DNA from 2 places in the Paenibacillus allorhizoplanae genome. Region 1 is predicted to be linked to the other one. Evidence: riboswitches for the same ligand, from Rfam matches in the RefSeq annotation. Region 1 holds a riboswitch; the other holds the start of a gene.

The links. Region 1 has a riboswitch for cyclic di-AMP ahead of L6I86_RS31810 (3D domain-containing protein). Riboswitches for the same ligand answer to the same signal wherever they lie in the genome.
Region 2: another riboswitch for cyclic di-AMP. It lies ahead of L6I86_RS27070 (ABC transporter ATP-binding protein); the one in region 1 lies ahead of L6I86_RS31810 (3D domain-containing protein).

Annotation. Positions count from the first base shown of each region.
Region 1 covers NZ_CAKMMW010000032.1:10,726-18,247, reverse strand. The annotation lists gene veg (biofilm formation stimulator Veg) at 1-210, opposite strand, end outside; gene yabG (sporulation peptidase YabG) at 599-1,480, opposite strand; gene rsmA (16S rRNA (adenine(1518)-N(6)/adenine(1519)-N(6))-dimethyltransferase RsmA) at 1,536-2,444, opposite strand; gene rnmV (ribonuclease M5) at 2,489-3,025, opposite strand; gene L6I86_RS31810 (3D domain-containing protein) at 3,143-4,282, opposite strand; cyclic di-AMP (ydaO/yuaA leader) riboswitch at 4,563-4,756, opposite strand; gene L6I86_RS31805 (ABC transporter ATP-binding protein) at 5,040-5,783, shown strand; gene L6I86_RS31800 (ABC transporter permease) at 5,780-7,030, shown strand; gene L6I86_RS31795 (TatD family hydrolase) at 7,013-7,522, opposite strand, start outside.
Region 2 covers NZ_CAKMMW010000022.1:16,573-24,094, reverse strand. The annotation lists gene L6I86_RS27085 (5'-nucleotidase C-terminal domain-containing protein) at 1-929, shown strand, start outside; gene L6I86_RS27080 (ABC transporter permease subunit) at 1,017-1,811, opposite strand; gene L6I86_RS27075 (ABC transporter permease subunit) at 1,838-2,635, opposite strand; gene L6I86_RS27070 (ABC transporter ATP-binding protein) at 2,642-3,526, opposite strand; cyclic di-AMP (ydaO/yuaA leader) riboswitch at 3,642-3,808, opposite strand; gene L6I86_RS27065 (antibiotic biosynthesis monooxygenase family protein) at 4,218-4,547, shown strand; gene L6I86_RS27060 (AraC family transcriptional regulator) at 4,609-5,439, opposite strand; gene L6I86_RS27055 (beta-galactosidase) at 5,581-7,522, shown strand, end outside.

The DNA.
Region 1 (7,522 bases):
GGTGAGGATATCGGCGTAGCTGTATGACACTCGTTTGAAGGCATGGGATTCTTGATCTAATTTCACAATAAACACAGAAGGGTAGGTTTCTTCTAAAACACCGGAACGCTCGACAGTCTTACGACGGCCACCATTCGCTCTCAACATGATCTTCTGCCCAACATGGGGCTCCAAACTGCGTTTGATTTCCAATAGCGCATTTTTTGCCATTGTCAACTACCACCTCTTTCCTAGTCAATTATAACCCATTCACCCCACCATGTCAAATGAGGGCAAATATTATATCAGCACCCTATTCCCGTTGTCAACGGCATTTTTATAGGTTTTCCGATTTCTCCTCCCTTCAGGTTGTCACCAATGTTCGCAAATTATTCACACTTTTCCAGTTAAGGAGAAACTTCTTTCCCTTGTACATACGAATATGGAGCAAATACCAAGGAACTACTGCCTGATGAGGACAAAAAAAGAACACTTCCTGTCATCACCCACACGGAGTTCAGAACAAAAAGTGTTTCTATGAATCACACGAATCAGAAAGGCTTTCATTAGCTTAAAATGACTACTGCCCTATCCCCTCTTCTAGAGACGCCTAATCCAGCTACACAGACTCTTCTGTGTGCTGAATACCAGGAACACCCATCCGATAGCTACCGCGCGTCTCAACCCCACCTAGTCCCTCCAGGCCTGTCACCGTTAAATCCATAATATCCAACATCGAAATCGTTTCTCTTGTTGGGGTATAGGACAGCTTAGCAGCGATGCACAAAGGGTCTAAGGCGTGAATAAGTATTCGTGCAGGAGAACTTGCGAAGTTAGCCCCAGCCCGCAATAACGCTTCAAAATGCGACTGACAAGCACCCGCCACAATAATTAAGGAATCCCGATTCCTCTCAAATTGTCTAGCCACTCGCACCGCATTCACAAAGTTTTGGGAATTCTTATAGCTCGACAGATTGCTCGGGCTCACGCTTTGCCGATTTTTCAAAATACCATCATGACCCGTAATGACAACAATGTCCGGTTTATATTGAGGAAGCAATCTTTGCAGCGCTTCCGCCATTTGTGCCTCAGGAATGAAGAACCCTTCTGCCGGTACGCGTAATTCGCCGTAGAGCTGCATACTTTTTCGCAGATAACTCGGATCGCCATCCAAGTGAAGAACTCTTCCCGGCACTTCAAAATAACTGTTATGAGCCGGTTGTGATTTTTGTTTATGGTTGACGGCTATCTGATTCTTCTCCTGCAATTGCACTTGGGACACCGCAAGTCGACGCAGTGACTCACGAAATTCAGGCGAGCTTGACCGTGGATGATCTAAGGTCTCCTTAGGATTCGTTTTCGTCAGATCCGTGAGCGGCGCATCTGCAAGTAACCGAAAATCGACACCCCTCAGAATGGCCTTGAGATGCTCAATTCGTTCAATTTTAAACACGACGTCGCCGCCATAGGAAATACGGGTAACAAAATCTCCTTGCCTCATCGCACAAATCCCCTCCTAAGGGTATCCTATGGCGAGACTAGGCATTTGGTGCGGGTTATTTGCAGCCGTGCGCACGAAGCGCCGTTGACAAACGCGCGAACTCTTCCATGCTGAGTGTTTCACCCCGGCGTGAAGGCTCGATCTGAATGCCGTGCAGCAACGCTTCCAGCTCAGGCTTATTCTCTTTGGTAAAGAACCTCGCCGCGAGGTTGTTATACAGGGTTTTGCGACGCTGAACGAAGGACGCTTGGACAACAGCGAAGAAGAAGTCCACGTCCGCCACTTCAACAGGCGGCACTTGACGCACACGCAGCCGGATAACAGCGGAATCGACGTTCGGCTGCGGCACGAAGACGGTGCGAGGCACGATCGTGACGAGCTCCGGCTTGCAGTAGAACTGCACGGCAATACTAAGGCTGCCGTAATCCTTGGTGCCCGGACGAGCCGCCATGCGGTCGGCCACTTCTTTTTGGATCATCACGACGATATTCTCCAGGGGAAGCTTCTCTTCAAGAAGCTTCATGATGATCGGCGTCGTAATGTAGTAAGGCAGGTTGGCGACAACGCTGACGCCTTCCATGCCTTCGAAATGCTGCCGGAACAACTCCGGCAGGTTGGTCTTCAAGATATCCCCATGAACGACAGTGGCATGGGGGTAAGGAGCCAGCGTCTCGTCCAGGATGGGCAGCAGACGCTGATCGATCTCGACGGCCAGCACGCGGCCAGCCAGCTTGGCTAGCTGCTGTGTGAGCGCGCCGATGCCGGGGCCGATCTCGAGTGCAGCCTTTGTAGGCCCAAGCTCAGCAGCCATAACGATTTTGCTCAATATATTTTGATCAATCAAGAAGTTCTGGCCCAAGCTTTTTTTCAGCACGAGACCATTCTTCTTAATAATTTGTTTTGTTTTACTTGGTGTTGCTACATCTTCTGCTGTTACAACAACCTCTTGTCCGGTTATATTCATAGTATAGACCTCGTATCTATAGGGTTCTAGTGACTCTAGGGATTCTACTGATTCAAATATTCAAGCGCAGCCTCAAATTCCTCTCGTGAAATCTGAAACATTGCGCAGCGCTTATAAAATTGCTTGCCATTGCAATAACCAATGCCCAGCGCATTGCCCACGGCCAAACGGCGAGCTGCGGCATCCGGATGCACGATGAGACCGGCCGCGATCAGATCCTCCATCGTCAGCTGCGAGACCGCTGCATTATACTCTGTCCGCAGGCTCTGAAGCGCCTGACGGATCGTCTCCGGCGTCGCGTTCTCGACACCGATGTCACCTTTATACGCCGCTTGCTCCTGCGTAATGAAAGCATGCTTGCAGCCAGGAACTTTGGCTGCTACAATTTTGCGAATCCGTTCCCCTGCGTGATCCGGATCCGTGAATATAATGACGCCTCTGCGCTGCTGAGCCAGTGCAATTCGCTTGAGTACGGCTTGTCCGATGGCGGAGCCGCCTGTTTCAATTGTATCCGCCTGCACAGCCCGCTTGATCGCAGCTGTATCGTCCTTACCTTCCACAACGATCATTTCTTTTATCATCACCGTTTTCCTTCCCCAGTACGCAGAAAAAGAAGAGGGGTCTCCTCTTCTTTCGCGCAGGCAGATGCCAAGCTACGTGTATATTGTAGTGTTCCCGTCGAAACTACCGTTTACACGTTAGTTTTGGGACGGTTTTGTAGGGCCAACCACATACACAGTGTACCCTTGCTTCGTGCCGAATTTATTTGCATATCCGTGATCTTCATAATATACATCGATCATTTGGCCTTTCACGCCGCTGCCAATATCCTCAGCACGACGGAAACCAATCCCTTCAATGTACACCCACCAACCAAGCGGAATAACTTTCGGATCGACGGCAATTGTACGCCCTTCAGTCACGGTAGTACCTGTGTAGGTTTTACCATACCCAGACGAGCCCTCGGTTTTGCCTGTCGACGCAGCGTCCGCTGAATAAGCAGTAAGCTTCACGTTTTTGAGAATTTGCTTGTAACCGAAGGTCACACCATTCTTGGAAACCTCATCCACACTCGGTGAAGAGGCGGAGAGAACAACCACAGGATTTTTCGTGCCTACGGACACTACTTTCTTAACACTTTCTGTTTGTACTTCTTCACCCACAACTGCTTCCGCGACTAAAACACCGTCTTCGAAAGTCTTTTCTTTCTTCTTGACCAATACGCCTTCTTTACCTTCTTGGACCACTTGCTCTTTCCCTTTGAGTAAAGATGCGTCATTCTTTTTCTCTGTCTCGAATGCGATCGGTTCAGAGACTTCCTCCGTCTCTTTTTTCACACGGACGATCTTGATTTCATCGCCAGTGGTAAGAGCGGACGTCGGTTCGGGAGAAATACGATCGTTCTCCCCAAGTGCAATATGTAAACGTTGCAATGCACTTTCTACCGTTCTTGCAGTTGTGTAAACAGTGGTGGTCTTTCCATCAGCAGTCAATTGAATCGGTGAGGCATGCTCGATAACAATTTTGTCTCCACCCTTGAGCTTGGTCGTGAGTGAAGCTGAAATTTCATCGTGCTCACCAATCGTTATGGCTTGTTCATCCAGTAGGCGTTGCAGGACCCATTGCTTCGTGTGCACAATAGTTTCTTGTCCATTAACAACCACGGATACGCTCTTGGTAGCCGTTCCGTACAACAACACCAAAAACATGAAAGTCATTGCGATTGAGATTATAGCTAGGCTTAAAATCAAACGCAAGTTTTCATGCTTCCATCGCAATGCGAAGGACATGCTGGATGATCGTTTTACATGGGTCTCGCTAATTGAGATACTGCCCACTTCTTCGGTCCTCCTTCAAAGCCTCGCCGCCAGGTTACAGCATGATTAATTTGACGCGACTAAGGTTTTTAGTTTAACTTAACGCTCGCCATCATCAGCAAGTTATTCCGCTGAATCTGGTCGTCCCCCCCTTTTACCTATTCATCATCCTATGAATTCCGGGTTGTTTTATGTCTTATGATCTGTGTATAACCCTAAATGAGGACAAAAAGCCAGCAAGAAGAGGACTCTTCTCGCTGGCTTAGTTTGCATAATGAAATACAAATAGCACGCACGACAATCGTTACCTCTCTTACGCTTACGAGGTTAGCTGACGGATTCGGACGTGAGAGTCGCCCTACGTAGACGCAAACTGCTTGTTTGACGTCTATGATTCACCCCTATTACTGTCTGCTTACTTAACCGCATTGGAATGCTCATTAAGCTTGCAGTGGTTCCCCCGTTCCCACATTTGGAACTCAGCGAATGGAAAATTGGCAAATTGGATATTAAGTTATTATGAAAAGTATATTACGCTGTTAATCTCAACCTGTAAAGGGATTAACACCCGTTAAAAAGGGCTAAATCGCTTAAATTTCGTTTATTTTTCATATATAACCCACTTATATCTACACGTATCTAACTTTAACGTACGTATACGCGATTTTTTAGTGTATAATGGTCAAAACTAGGCTATAAATGCAAATTTGTTTATAATGATTCTGGAAGTATTTGATTGAAAAATACCAAAAATTTGCTATTTAGGGAGGCAATTGAGATGGGTCCCATCTTGCAAGTAAACGCTTTATTCGGTGGTTATTTACCCAACAAACCTGTTCTTCATGACCTTACCTTCTCGATCCGTCAAGGTGAAATGATGGGGCTAATCGGACTCAATGGTGCAGGGAAAAGTACCACCATCAAAAATATTCTCGGGCTGCTTCAACCGCAAAAAGGGTCCATTCGCATTAACGATTTAACATTAGCCGAAAATCCATTGCCTTACCGAACGACATACGCATATGTACCTGAAAGTCCGGAGTTATACGAAGAGCTTACGATTCGTGAACACCTCGAGCTAACAGCGATGGCTTACGGTATTTCTAAAGCGGATTATGAAACCCGTTCTCGATCTTTATTAGAGCAGTTTCAAATGAAAGACAAGCTCAATAGCTTCGCAAGTCATTTATCTAAAGGGATGAAGCAGAAGGTCATGATCATGAATGCCTTCCTAATCGAACCCTCTTTATATATCATCGATGAACCCTTTCTCGGACTCGATCCTTTAGCGATTCGTTCCTTGCTTGATCTCATGGTTCAAATGAAGAAGAAAGGTGCATCCTTTCTCATTTCCTCACACATTTTGTCTACAATTGAAAAATATTGCGATGCTTATGTCGTTCTCCACAAAGGTCACATGGTGGCTCAGGGAGATTTAGTCGAATTACGCGCCCAGACAGCGCTGCCTCAGGCGTCATTAGACGACATCTTCTACAAGCTCGTTCAAGGAGACATGGCATGAGTTACATAACGGATAGTACACCTGCATTTAACACACATGCATTATGGAAGCAGCGTTTTCAACATTATTGGAAGGAATCCATGGGATATTGGCAGTATGCCGCACGCAGTAACTTTATCGGCTTTTTGTTGTTTCTTGTCATCGTTTCTTCCTATTATTATGCAAAAACATTACAGCGTCTTCCGACAGATTATCCGTACCTATGGATCGTGCTGCTCGTGCTCGTTCCACTCGTCGTTTCAAGCTCCATTCGAACACTGACTCGCAGTGCCGATCGGATGTTTCTATTACGGATTGAACACGAAATGGGCGTCTATTTTCGAAGCAGCTTCTTGTATAGCTTATCACTTCAGGGTGCTTGGTTATTTCTCGGTTGGGTCGCAGTAACCCCCCTATATAAGCACTGTCTAGGTACCGAAGCGCAGCCATTTCTTCTCATTTTCGCTCTATTACTTCTATTAAAAGTAGCGAACCTATTAGCGAGTTGGCAGGAAGGAAGATTTGCCGCTGAACGAACTCGATTCGTATCTGTTTGTTACCGCTGGATAGCATCCCTCGCCTTAATTACGGTCCAATTTCACTATAGCAGTTTATGGGCAAGCATTGCCGCAATACTTCTTGTATTCGTCTGGCTGATTGCATTCCGATACGCGGGTAAATATGTGATCGGATGGGACTATCTGATTGCCAAAGAGAAACAACAGCAAGCGAGACTCTACGCCTTCTTTAACTGGTTCGTGGATGTACCTCAATTACCAACGCGAATAGCCCGCCGAGGTTGGATCAGCGGGATTACCCGAACGATTCCATTTCGACAGGATTCGGCGTTTCTCTACTTATATATGAAGACATTGCTGCGCACCGAGATGTTCGCCATTGTACTCCGTCTGATTGTGATCGGCATCTTAGCCCTAGTCGTTGCAGACTCTACGACTGCACGAAGCGTCATCCTACTCATCGCACTTGTGATCTCGATGGTTCAGCTTACTTCATTGGAACGTGCACATCGATATACATTTTGGCTCCATATGTACCCATTGGAGCCTCAAGCAAGAGCAGGTTCCCTAGCCTTTATCATCTGGCTAACCCTTTTGCTAGAGCTTGTTATCCTAACGATTCCATTTATGATGGGAACCCCCATCCTGTATATCGTAGTCCCTTTACTCAGTCTTGCCTTTATTTCTTTCGCATGCGGCGTTGTTTTACGCCGGAAGTTCAAGAAAAACGCCTTACTTGAGGCCGAGTAACCGAATCGCATTGTTGGTTGTAATTTCAGCTATCTCTTCCAACGTCATCCCTCGAATTTCCGCGGCAGTCTCGGCCACCAAGCGAACATAACCGGTTTCGTTGCGCTTACCGCGGAAAGGATGTGGCGTTAAGTATGGCGCATCCGTTTCGATCAATAATCGATCAAGCGGAACCTGCGCCAGCACCTCTTTCGGCTGCACTGCATTTTTGAACGTAACAGGGCCTCCAAAGGAAATATGGAAATTCATATCCAGACACTGCTTCGCCGTCTCCCAACTGCCTGAGAAACAATGCATGATACCTCCGACCTCCGCCGCCTTCTCTTCTTTGAGAATCGTTAGAATGTCTTGATGTGCATCCCGATTATGAATCACTATTGGCATCCCCAACTTCCGCGCAAGCCGAATTTGCTCCCGGAAGACTCGTTGCTGAACATCCCTGGGCGACTTGTCCCAGTAATAATCCAGACCAATCTCCCCGATCGCGACCAC
Region 2 (7,522 bases), on a different contig from region 1:
TTAGTGAGCTTGCTGATCTTGCAAAAGGTACTGGGAATGGCACCTTGGATGCGATTGTTGGTGGTCACTCCCACATGCGCGTTGCCGGTATTGTGAATGGCATTCCTGTCGTTGAAGCTCAAAGTTGGCTATATGCAGTTGGACACATTCAACTGTTCGTAAACAAAACTACAAAGCAAGTCGTTTCCTCCAATGCAAGCTTGCTCGAGACCTATACGAACTTAACGACGGCTGACCCGAAAATTCACCAAACGGTTGAAGACTATAAAGCCAAAATCTCAGGCAAATCCGGCGAAGTAGAAGTCGTAGTTGCAGAGCAGCTTAATCGTAAATCTTTCCGTTTTGCTGCTAATGGCGGGGCTGACCGCGACGGTGCAACACAGTTAGGCAACAGCATTACAGATGCGATGCGCGCTTCTGAGAAATCCGATATTGCTTTCACGAATATTGGCGGTATTCGCACGGATATTGACAAAGGTGAGCTAACCTATAGCGAAATGTTTGAAGTACTCCCTTTTGGCAATTACAATGTAACGGGTACGATGACTGCTGCACAAATTAAAAAAGCGCTCGAAGTTACAGACAAGTATACAAGTCTTCCTGCCATTCAATTCTCAGGTTTGAAGGTAGAATGGGATAACACAAAGCCACTTGGTGAGAAATATTCCAAAATTACTTTAGTAGATGGCACTCCGATCTACGTGGATGGCAAGTTTAATACAGAACGTACGTTCAAAGTGACAACCAATGATTTCATGGCTACAGGCAGTGGCGATGGCTTTACGGTATTCGGCGAAGTGAAGGATTGGAAAGATGGCGCCATCATGCTAGACGCTTGGGTCAATCACGTCAATTCCCTGAAGGCTGCTGGTAAAGAGTTATCCGTACAAGACGATGGTCGCGATGTGCGTTTGGATTTGAAGAAATAAGCTATTATTTTATTATTAATCCCATTAAATGAGAAAGACCTTTTGCCCGCATCCAGCTATGGATAGGGTGAAAGGTCTTTCTAGTCTTTAGACGTGCAAATCTCGTTTTTGAAAGGAAACATACGTAACAACCGTCAGTAAGGCAATGATAACTACCGAAATGATGACAAACACGGCATCGAATCCACCGCCATACATCAAATTCTTCGCCTCATAAAATTTAAACGGGGTTACATATTTCAAGAATGCCAGTTTATCGTTAAAATCAATGGCAATGGATAAGATAAACGTAATGAGCATGATGCCCGTAGACAGCGAGGCTGCTTTTTTGGAATTTCGATAAACGGCTGCAATGGATGTTCCGATGACTAGAAAGAGCAGCTGCAAAATAAACATACCCAGCATGACGATGGAGATATCACCGTTGACCGCCTCGCCTTTGCTATATGCCCCAACAACCAACATGCTCGAAATCCATGACACGAGGTTAAAAATAACAATGTTAACTAAAGCGCTTAGTAGCTTCCACGTGATGATTTGATGCCTGGATAAAGGCTTTACGAATAAAAACTCTGCCGTCTTATCCCGCTCTTCCTTCGCGATGATATTGGCGCCCAGCATGGCCGCATGGATCGTTGCCATTAACAAGAAATATAGGACCAAGATGCCAAAATAACCGCTAGCCTTCGATAAATCTAACGCGCCGCCACCCATAATCACTTGGAGTGACTTTGGCATTTCCGCCATAAGATCATTCATCTGTCCGTTCGCTGCTGTTGCTTGATACTTGTTCATGCCGCTTGCGATTAGAAAAATGAGTCCTAGACTCCAAAAAATCATCGATTTCCGATACGTTTTCAGTTCACGCCAAAAAATATTCACGTGCTATTCCCTCCTCTCACCCGCTTTTATACGGCATGAACATCCTTTTTCGTGTAAATAATGTAGCTGGCCGCAATCGAAACAACGATAATTGCGAGGGCTGCATTGACATAAGAGGCTTCATAGCTGGCATGTTCAAGCATGTATTTTCCACTAAAGTATTTAAATGGTGAGAAATAGCGTTTGACCCCCTCCCCATCTACGGCAACGATCATTCCGATAACGAAAAAGGCAAACACCGTACCCAGACTAACGGATAAAACTGCTTTGATTTTAGAAAATACGACCGAAATGATGAATCCGATAGCAAGAAACATCAGCTGGATAAACAGCAAAGTGAAGGAAATTAATAGAAATGTGCTCACATCAAAATCGACCGTTTTTACTTGAAGCGCCATTAGATAAGCTGCAGCGATATAGATTACGCAGGTAATAACTAAGGAAGTAACAGCCGCTAATAGCTTGGAAGTTACTATTTTCGTACGTGTTACGGGCTTTGTAAGTAGAAAGTCTGCTGTTTTCTCACGCATTTCTTTCGAGAGTATGGACGTTCCCAGAACCATAGCTTGAATGGCTCCGCAAAGCGTAATGTACATAAAGATGTACATATAGAACCCGAGTAGGGTACCAAACGTTTCGATTTGAATACCAAGCGCTTTCCTGACCCCTTCTGGATACCCTTCTAATATGGAAGAAAACTCAGCAAAATCCTTAGAAACCGAAGGAAAAAGGGATAGGAATAAAACGATGACCGCAATTAAGGAGCACGTCCACGTCATCGTGGATTTCCGATAAGCTCTCAATTCATGAAGGTATATATTCATCCCCCTCTAAGCCTCCTTCTCATAGTAGTGCATAAAGATCTCCTCTAAATCAGGCTCTTCGATCCACAGATTATCAATTTCGATTTCAGCAATCTTTCGCATGACTTGATTAATGTTGCCTTTAAATAAGAAGCTCGTCGTCTGGCCATGGACATCAATGTTATTGACCCCGGTCATTTTGAAAAAGTTAGGATCAAGCGCTTGTGCCGTATCCACTTTAAATCGCTTGAAGTTGTTTTCTTTTAACGTGCTGATTTTCTCAACCGTTACAATCCTGCCTTCCTTAATAATAGCGACTCGATCACATAATCTTTGAACTTCACTCAATATATGAGAGGAAAAAAGAATCGTAGCTCCTCTTTGATTCTGTTGTTCGAGCAATTCGAAAAACCTCTGCTGCATGAGCGGGTCCAGTCCACTTGTAGGTTCATCCAGAATAATGAGCTTAGGATCATGCAGCAACCCTTGAACGATGCCCACCTTCTTTTTGTTCCCCAGAGATAGATCATCAATTTTCTTCGTAACGTCTAGATCCATGATTTCAGCAAGTTCTTTGATTCTCTTGGTGCAATCCTTCTTGTAAAAGCTGGCCGAATACTTGAGTAGGTCGATCACCTTCATGTTGTCATAATAGAACACCTCGGACGGTAAATACCCGATCTCTTTCTTAATTTCTGGCGCAAACTGGATGCAGTCTTTCCCGAAAATTTTGGCACTGCCGCTAGTTGGAAAAATCAGTGACAGCAGCGTTCGAATCGTCGTTGATTTCCCTGCTCCATTCGGCCCAATAAACCCAAAGATCTCCCCTTCTTCGATTGAAAAACTAACATCGGTAATCCCTCTTGCGTTCCCATAGGTTTTGGTCAGATTGTTGATTTCAATAGCATGCATGGTATTGCCTCCTTATAACAATTATGTAACATTTTGGGTTGACGGCATGCAAAAAGAAGCCCTAAGAGTAGAGAATCTCTACTCTCGGACTTCTTTACATAAGAAGGCGAGTGTACGGTTCTCTCTCAATGCACCTACGAGGTTAGCTGTCGGATTCGGACTTGAGAGCGTCCTACCTAATGCTTGCGAGCATTAGGATTCACCCCATGAAGCCAAGTATTGCTTAAACGGCTTCGATTGGTTCCCCCGTTTCCCCTACTGGGAATTAAGTGGTTTCTTATTACCACATAAGAAAGTATAAGTTTTCGGTTCCCGAAAATAGCTTTCTTATTGGCGATAAAACCTACCTCTATACGCGGTCGCTCATCTTCGAGTGGCTTCGATAGAGGTTTTCTCACAAAAATCAACTTGTCGTAATGAATCTTACGCCGTTCTTTATCGAATGTAAAACGTAGATTCGCCTTTTATTTTTGCTTATTTGACTTTGGTAGTTGATGAAAGCGCATACATATAGGAGTGACGTTGATTATCCCATACTTTGCTACTTATTAGTGCTCTTTAGGAGATAAAGCTCTGTGGCGTCGGCTGCTAAGACGATCACGTCAATTCGAACACCATTGGAAACGATGAAATCAATCTGATATACTAACTCCAATAAATGGAACCTATGACTTTAAAATGGAGGAATCAAATGTCCACTTCAAGCATGATTACTATGGCGATGTATCGCCCCCATCCTGGGAAAGAAGCTGAACTAGCCGAGATTGTTAAAGGGCACATCCCTATGCTTCGCGAAGAAGGGCTTATCACCGAATTCCCGCCAGTGACACTTCAATCTGTAGATGGAACGCTAATTGAAATATTTGAGTGGTTATCAGAGGAATCTATGCACAAAGCGCATAGCTCCCCGAAAGTATGGCCGCTTTGGGAGAACATGATGAAAGTTGCCGAAATGGTAAGCCTCTCGTCACTTCCTGAGGCTGAGAAGCCTTTTCCGAATTTCAAAAGAGTCACGCTGTAGAGGCAATGGCTCGCAATAACATGTAAAAACCTTCAATTACTTGAAGGTTTTTTACGCGTTTTTAGTTGCTGTACAGCCGCCGATACTCCTGTGGCGTCATTCCGATATGCTCTCGGAAGCGCGCAATAAAATAGCTGCTCTGGGAAAATCCGACATGCTCTGCCACTTGCTTAATCGTCCATTCGGTAGACATGAGCAGTTGTTTAGCTACAACAAGACGACATTCGAACAGCCACACGACCGGAGTCCGCCCCATTACTTCGTGAAACATTCGACTAAAATAAAAGGTACTGAAACCTGCCTGCTCAGCCATCTGCAGGAGAGTTAGCGGTTTCGTGCAGTGCGTACGAATATATTCCGCAACCTCTCTCATCCGTGCGCGCTTATCCAGTATCGTTACTGTTCCGTGCGTCTCCGCACGTAAGGCAAGCTCAGCCAGCAGTTCATAGAGTTTTACAGCCAATTGTACCTCGTTCCGATCATACGGAGATGCCAGCGCCAGTAAGTCCCCGGTCAATTGTTTGAGCTTAGGTACATCCCTGTACGTAAACAGCCACACAGCTGAAGTGCCTTGATCATTCAACAGCCTGTCGAGTCCCTCTCCTGCAAGGTGTACCCAGAATACTTGCCACGGATCATTCGGATCCGTTCGATACTCCTGCTCAAGGCCCGCCCCGTAATAGAACCCTTGCCCTGCTTCCAGGGAATACTCCTTCCCATTCGCTTTGACATAGCCTTTACCACTTAATACAATATGCAAATTGGCTTGTTGCAACTGCCCCTTAAACCGCCATTCCTGATGCTCGGGGAAATCCGCATATTGACCAATCATATCCGGATAAACCGTGTAGTGTTTGTACATGGGCTCCGGTAATACATAGTGAATTCTCATATACCCTCCAAAGCGCAAAAATCTAATACATGCAGCAAAATGATGTTATATACATAATAATATAAAGAAATATAATAAGTACATAAGGATTTTGAATAACAAAAAATTACTATATCCATAGAAACGGGGATGTTATTATTCATGGAAAAGACCATTCCGGGTGAGAAATTTGATCTAGGCGTATGCTACTACCCTGAGCAGTGGCCTGAGGCTATGTGGGCGGACGACTATAGGAGAATGCGAGAAATCGGCTTTACCATCGTGCGAATGGGTGAGTTTGCATGGAATTTCTTTGAACCAGAGGAAGGGGTATTCGCCTTTGATCTGTTCGACCGCGCAATTGATCTTGCTCACGAGCATGGACTACAGGTCATTCTCGGCACTCCCACAGCAACACCGCCTGCTTGGATGACCTACAAATACCCAGAGATTCTGAATGCTAACTTTGATGGCGTGCAGTATCAGCACGGACTGAGACGTCACTACAATTACAGCAGCCCCATTTACCGCGAATACTGTGCGAAAATTACTGAGGCTATGGCGCGGCATTATGCCAACAATCCAGGGGTCGTAGGCTGGCAGATTGATAACGAGCTTAACTGTGAGGTGAACGTCTTCTATGCCGAAGCAGATCATGCCGCATTTCGGAAGTGGGTACAGGAGAAATATGGTACCTTAGACGCATTAAATGAGGCTTGGGGAACCGTCTTCTGGAATCAGAGCTACTCGGACTGGGAGCAAGTTCATTTGCCTCGCCCGGCGCCTTCCAAATCCGTTAACCCACATCAAGCGCTGGATGAAAAGCGATTTATCTCGGATAACACCATATCCTTCGCCCGTTTACAGGCAGACATCTTGCGACTGCTTGCCCCAACACAGTGGGTCACCACCAACGGCATGTTTGGCCATTTGGATAGCCATGCCATGACGGATGAACTGTTGGACTTCTTTTCTTTCGACTCGTATCCGAACTTCTCAACCATTTGGAACGATGCCGAGCGCGAGAATCCACTCATGGATCGCAGCAATTCCAACCAACTCACCAAGGTTCGTTCGATCTCACCCACTTTCTGCATTATGGAGCAGCAGTCAGGCCCTGGCGGTTGGGTGAACACAATGGGACAATCAGCACCCAAACCAGGCCAAATGCGATTATGGACCTATCAATCAGTTGCTCACGGGGCGGATATGGTCCTGTTTTTCAGATGGCGAACGGCAACATTTGGCACCGAAATTTATTGGCATGGGATCAACGATTACCATAACCGTCCTAACCGAAGGGTTGCTGAAGTAGCAACAATTAGCCAAGAATTGGGGAAAATCGGAGAGGTTATTGCCGGATCTCGTTTCACAGCGGAAGTGGCTATTCTGCACGATTATGACAATGAGTGGGATGGGGAACTTGACCAATATCATGGGCCGCTAACAAGAGAGAGTGAATACAACTGGGGGAAAGCCCTGCAGTTCAGCCATATCCCTTACGATTATTTGTATGTGCAAAATAAGACTACCCTAGATGACCTAGCTCGTTACAAGGTGCTCATCTACCCTCATCCTGCCATCATGTCAGAAGAAACGGCCGAGCTGCTTAAGCAGTATGCAGCTGCAGGAGGCAAGCTTATTTTTGGAGCCCGATCCGGTTATAAAGACCAACGCGGGCATTGCCGAATGACGCCATTCCCGGGTCTCATCGCAGAACTGTGCGGCATAACTGTGGAAGACTTTACGCTCGTCCTGAAAGAAGCGGCGACACCGAACTTGCGCTGGATCGATGGTGGAGACGACGCCAGTACGCCTGCACGTCTGTTCAACGACATTCTCCTGCCAGAGAGCGGCAGCGTAGAGACACTAGCCCTGTATGATGGCGACTACTATACAGGCAAACCGGCGCTTACCCGCAACCCATATGGCAGCGGTGAAGCCTATTATTTCGGGGCCGCGTTCAGCCGCGAGGTAGCGGATGGGTTGATCCGCCGCCTTGGGCTGCAGCCTGCTACCGCAGGTTGGGCGGAACTGCCGTCTGAGGTGGAGGTTGCCATCCGCGTGAAACGGGATCGCCGGTTTGCCTTTATCCTGAACTACA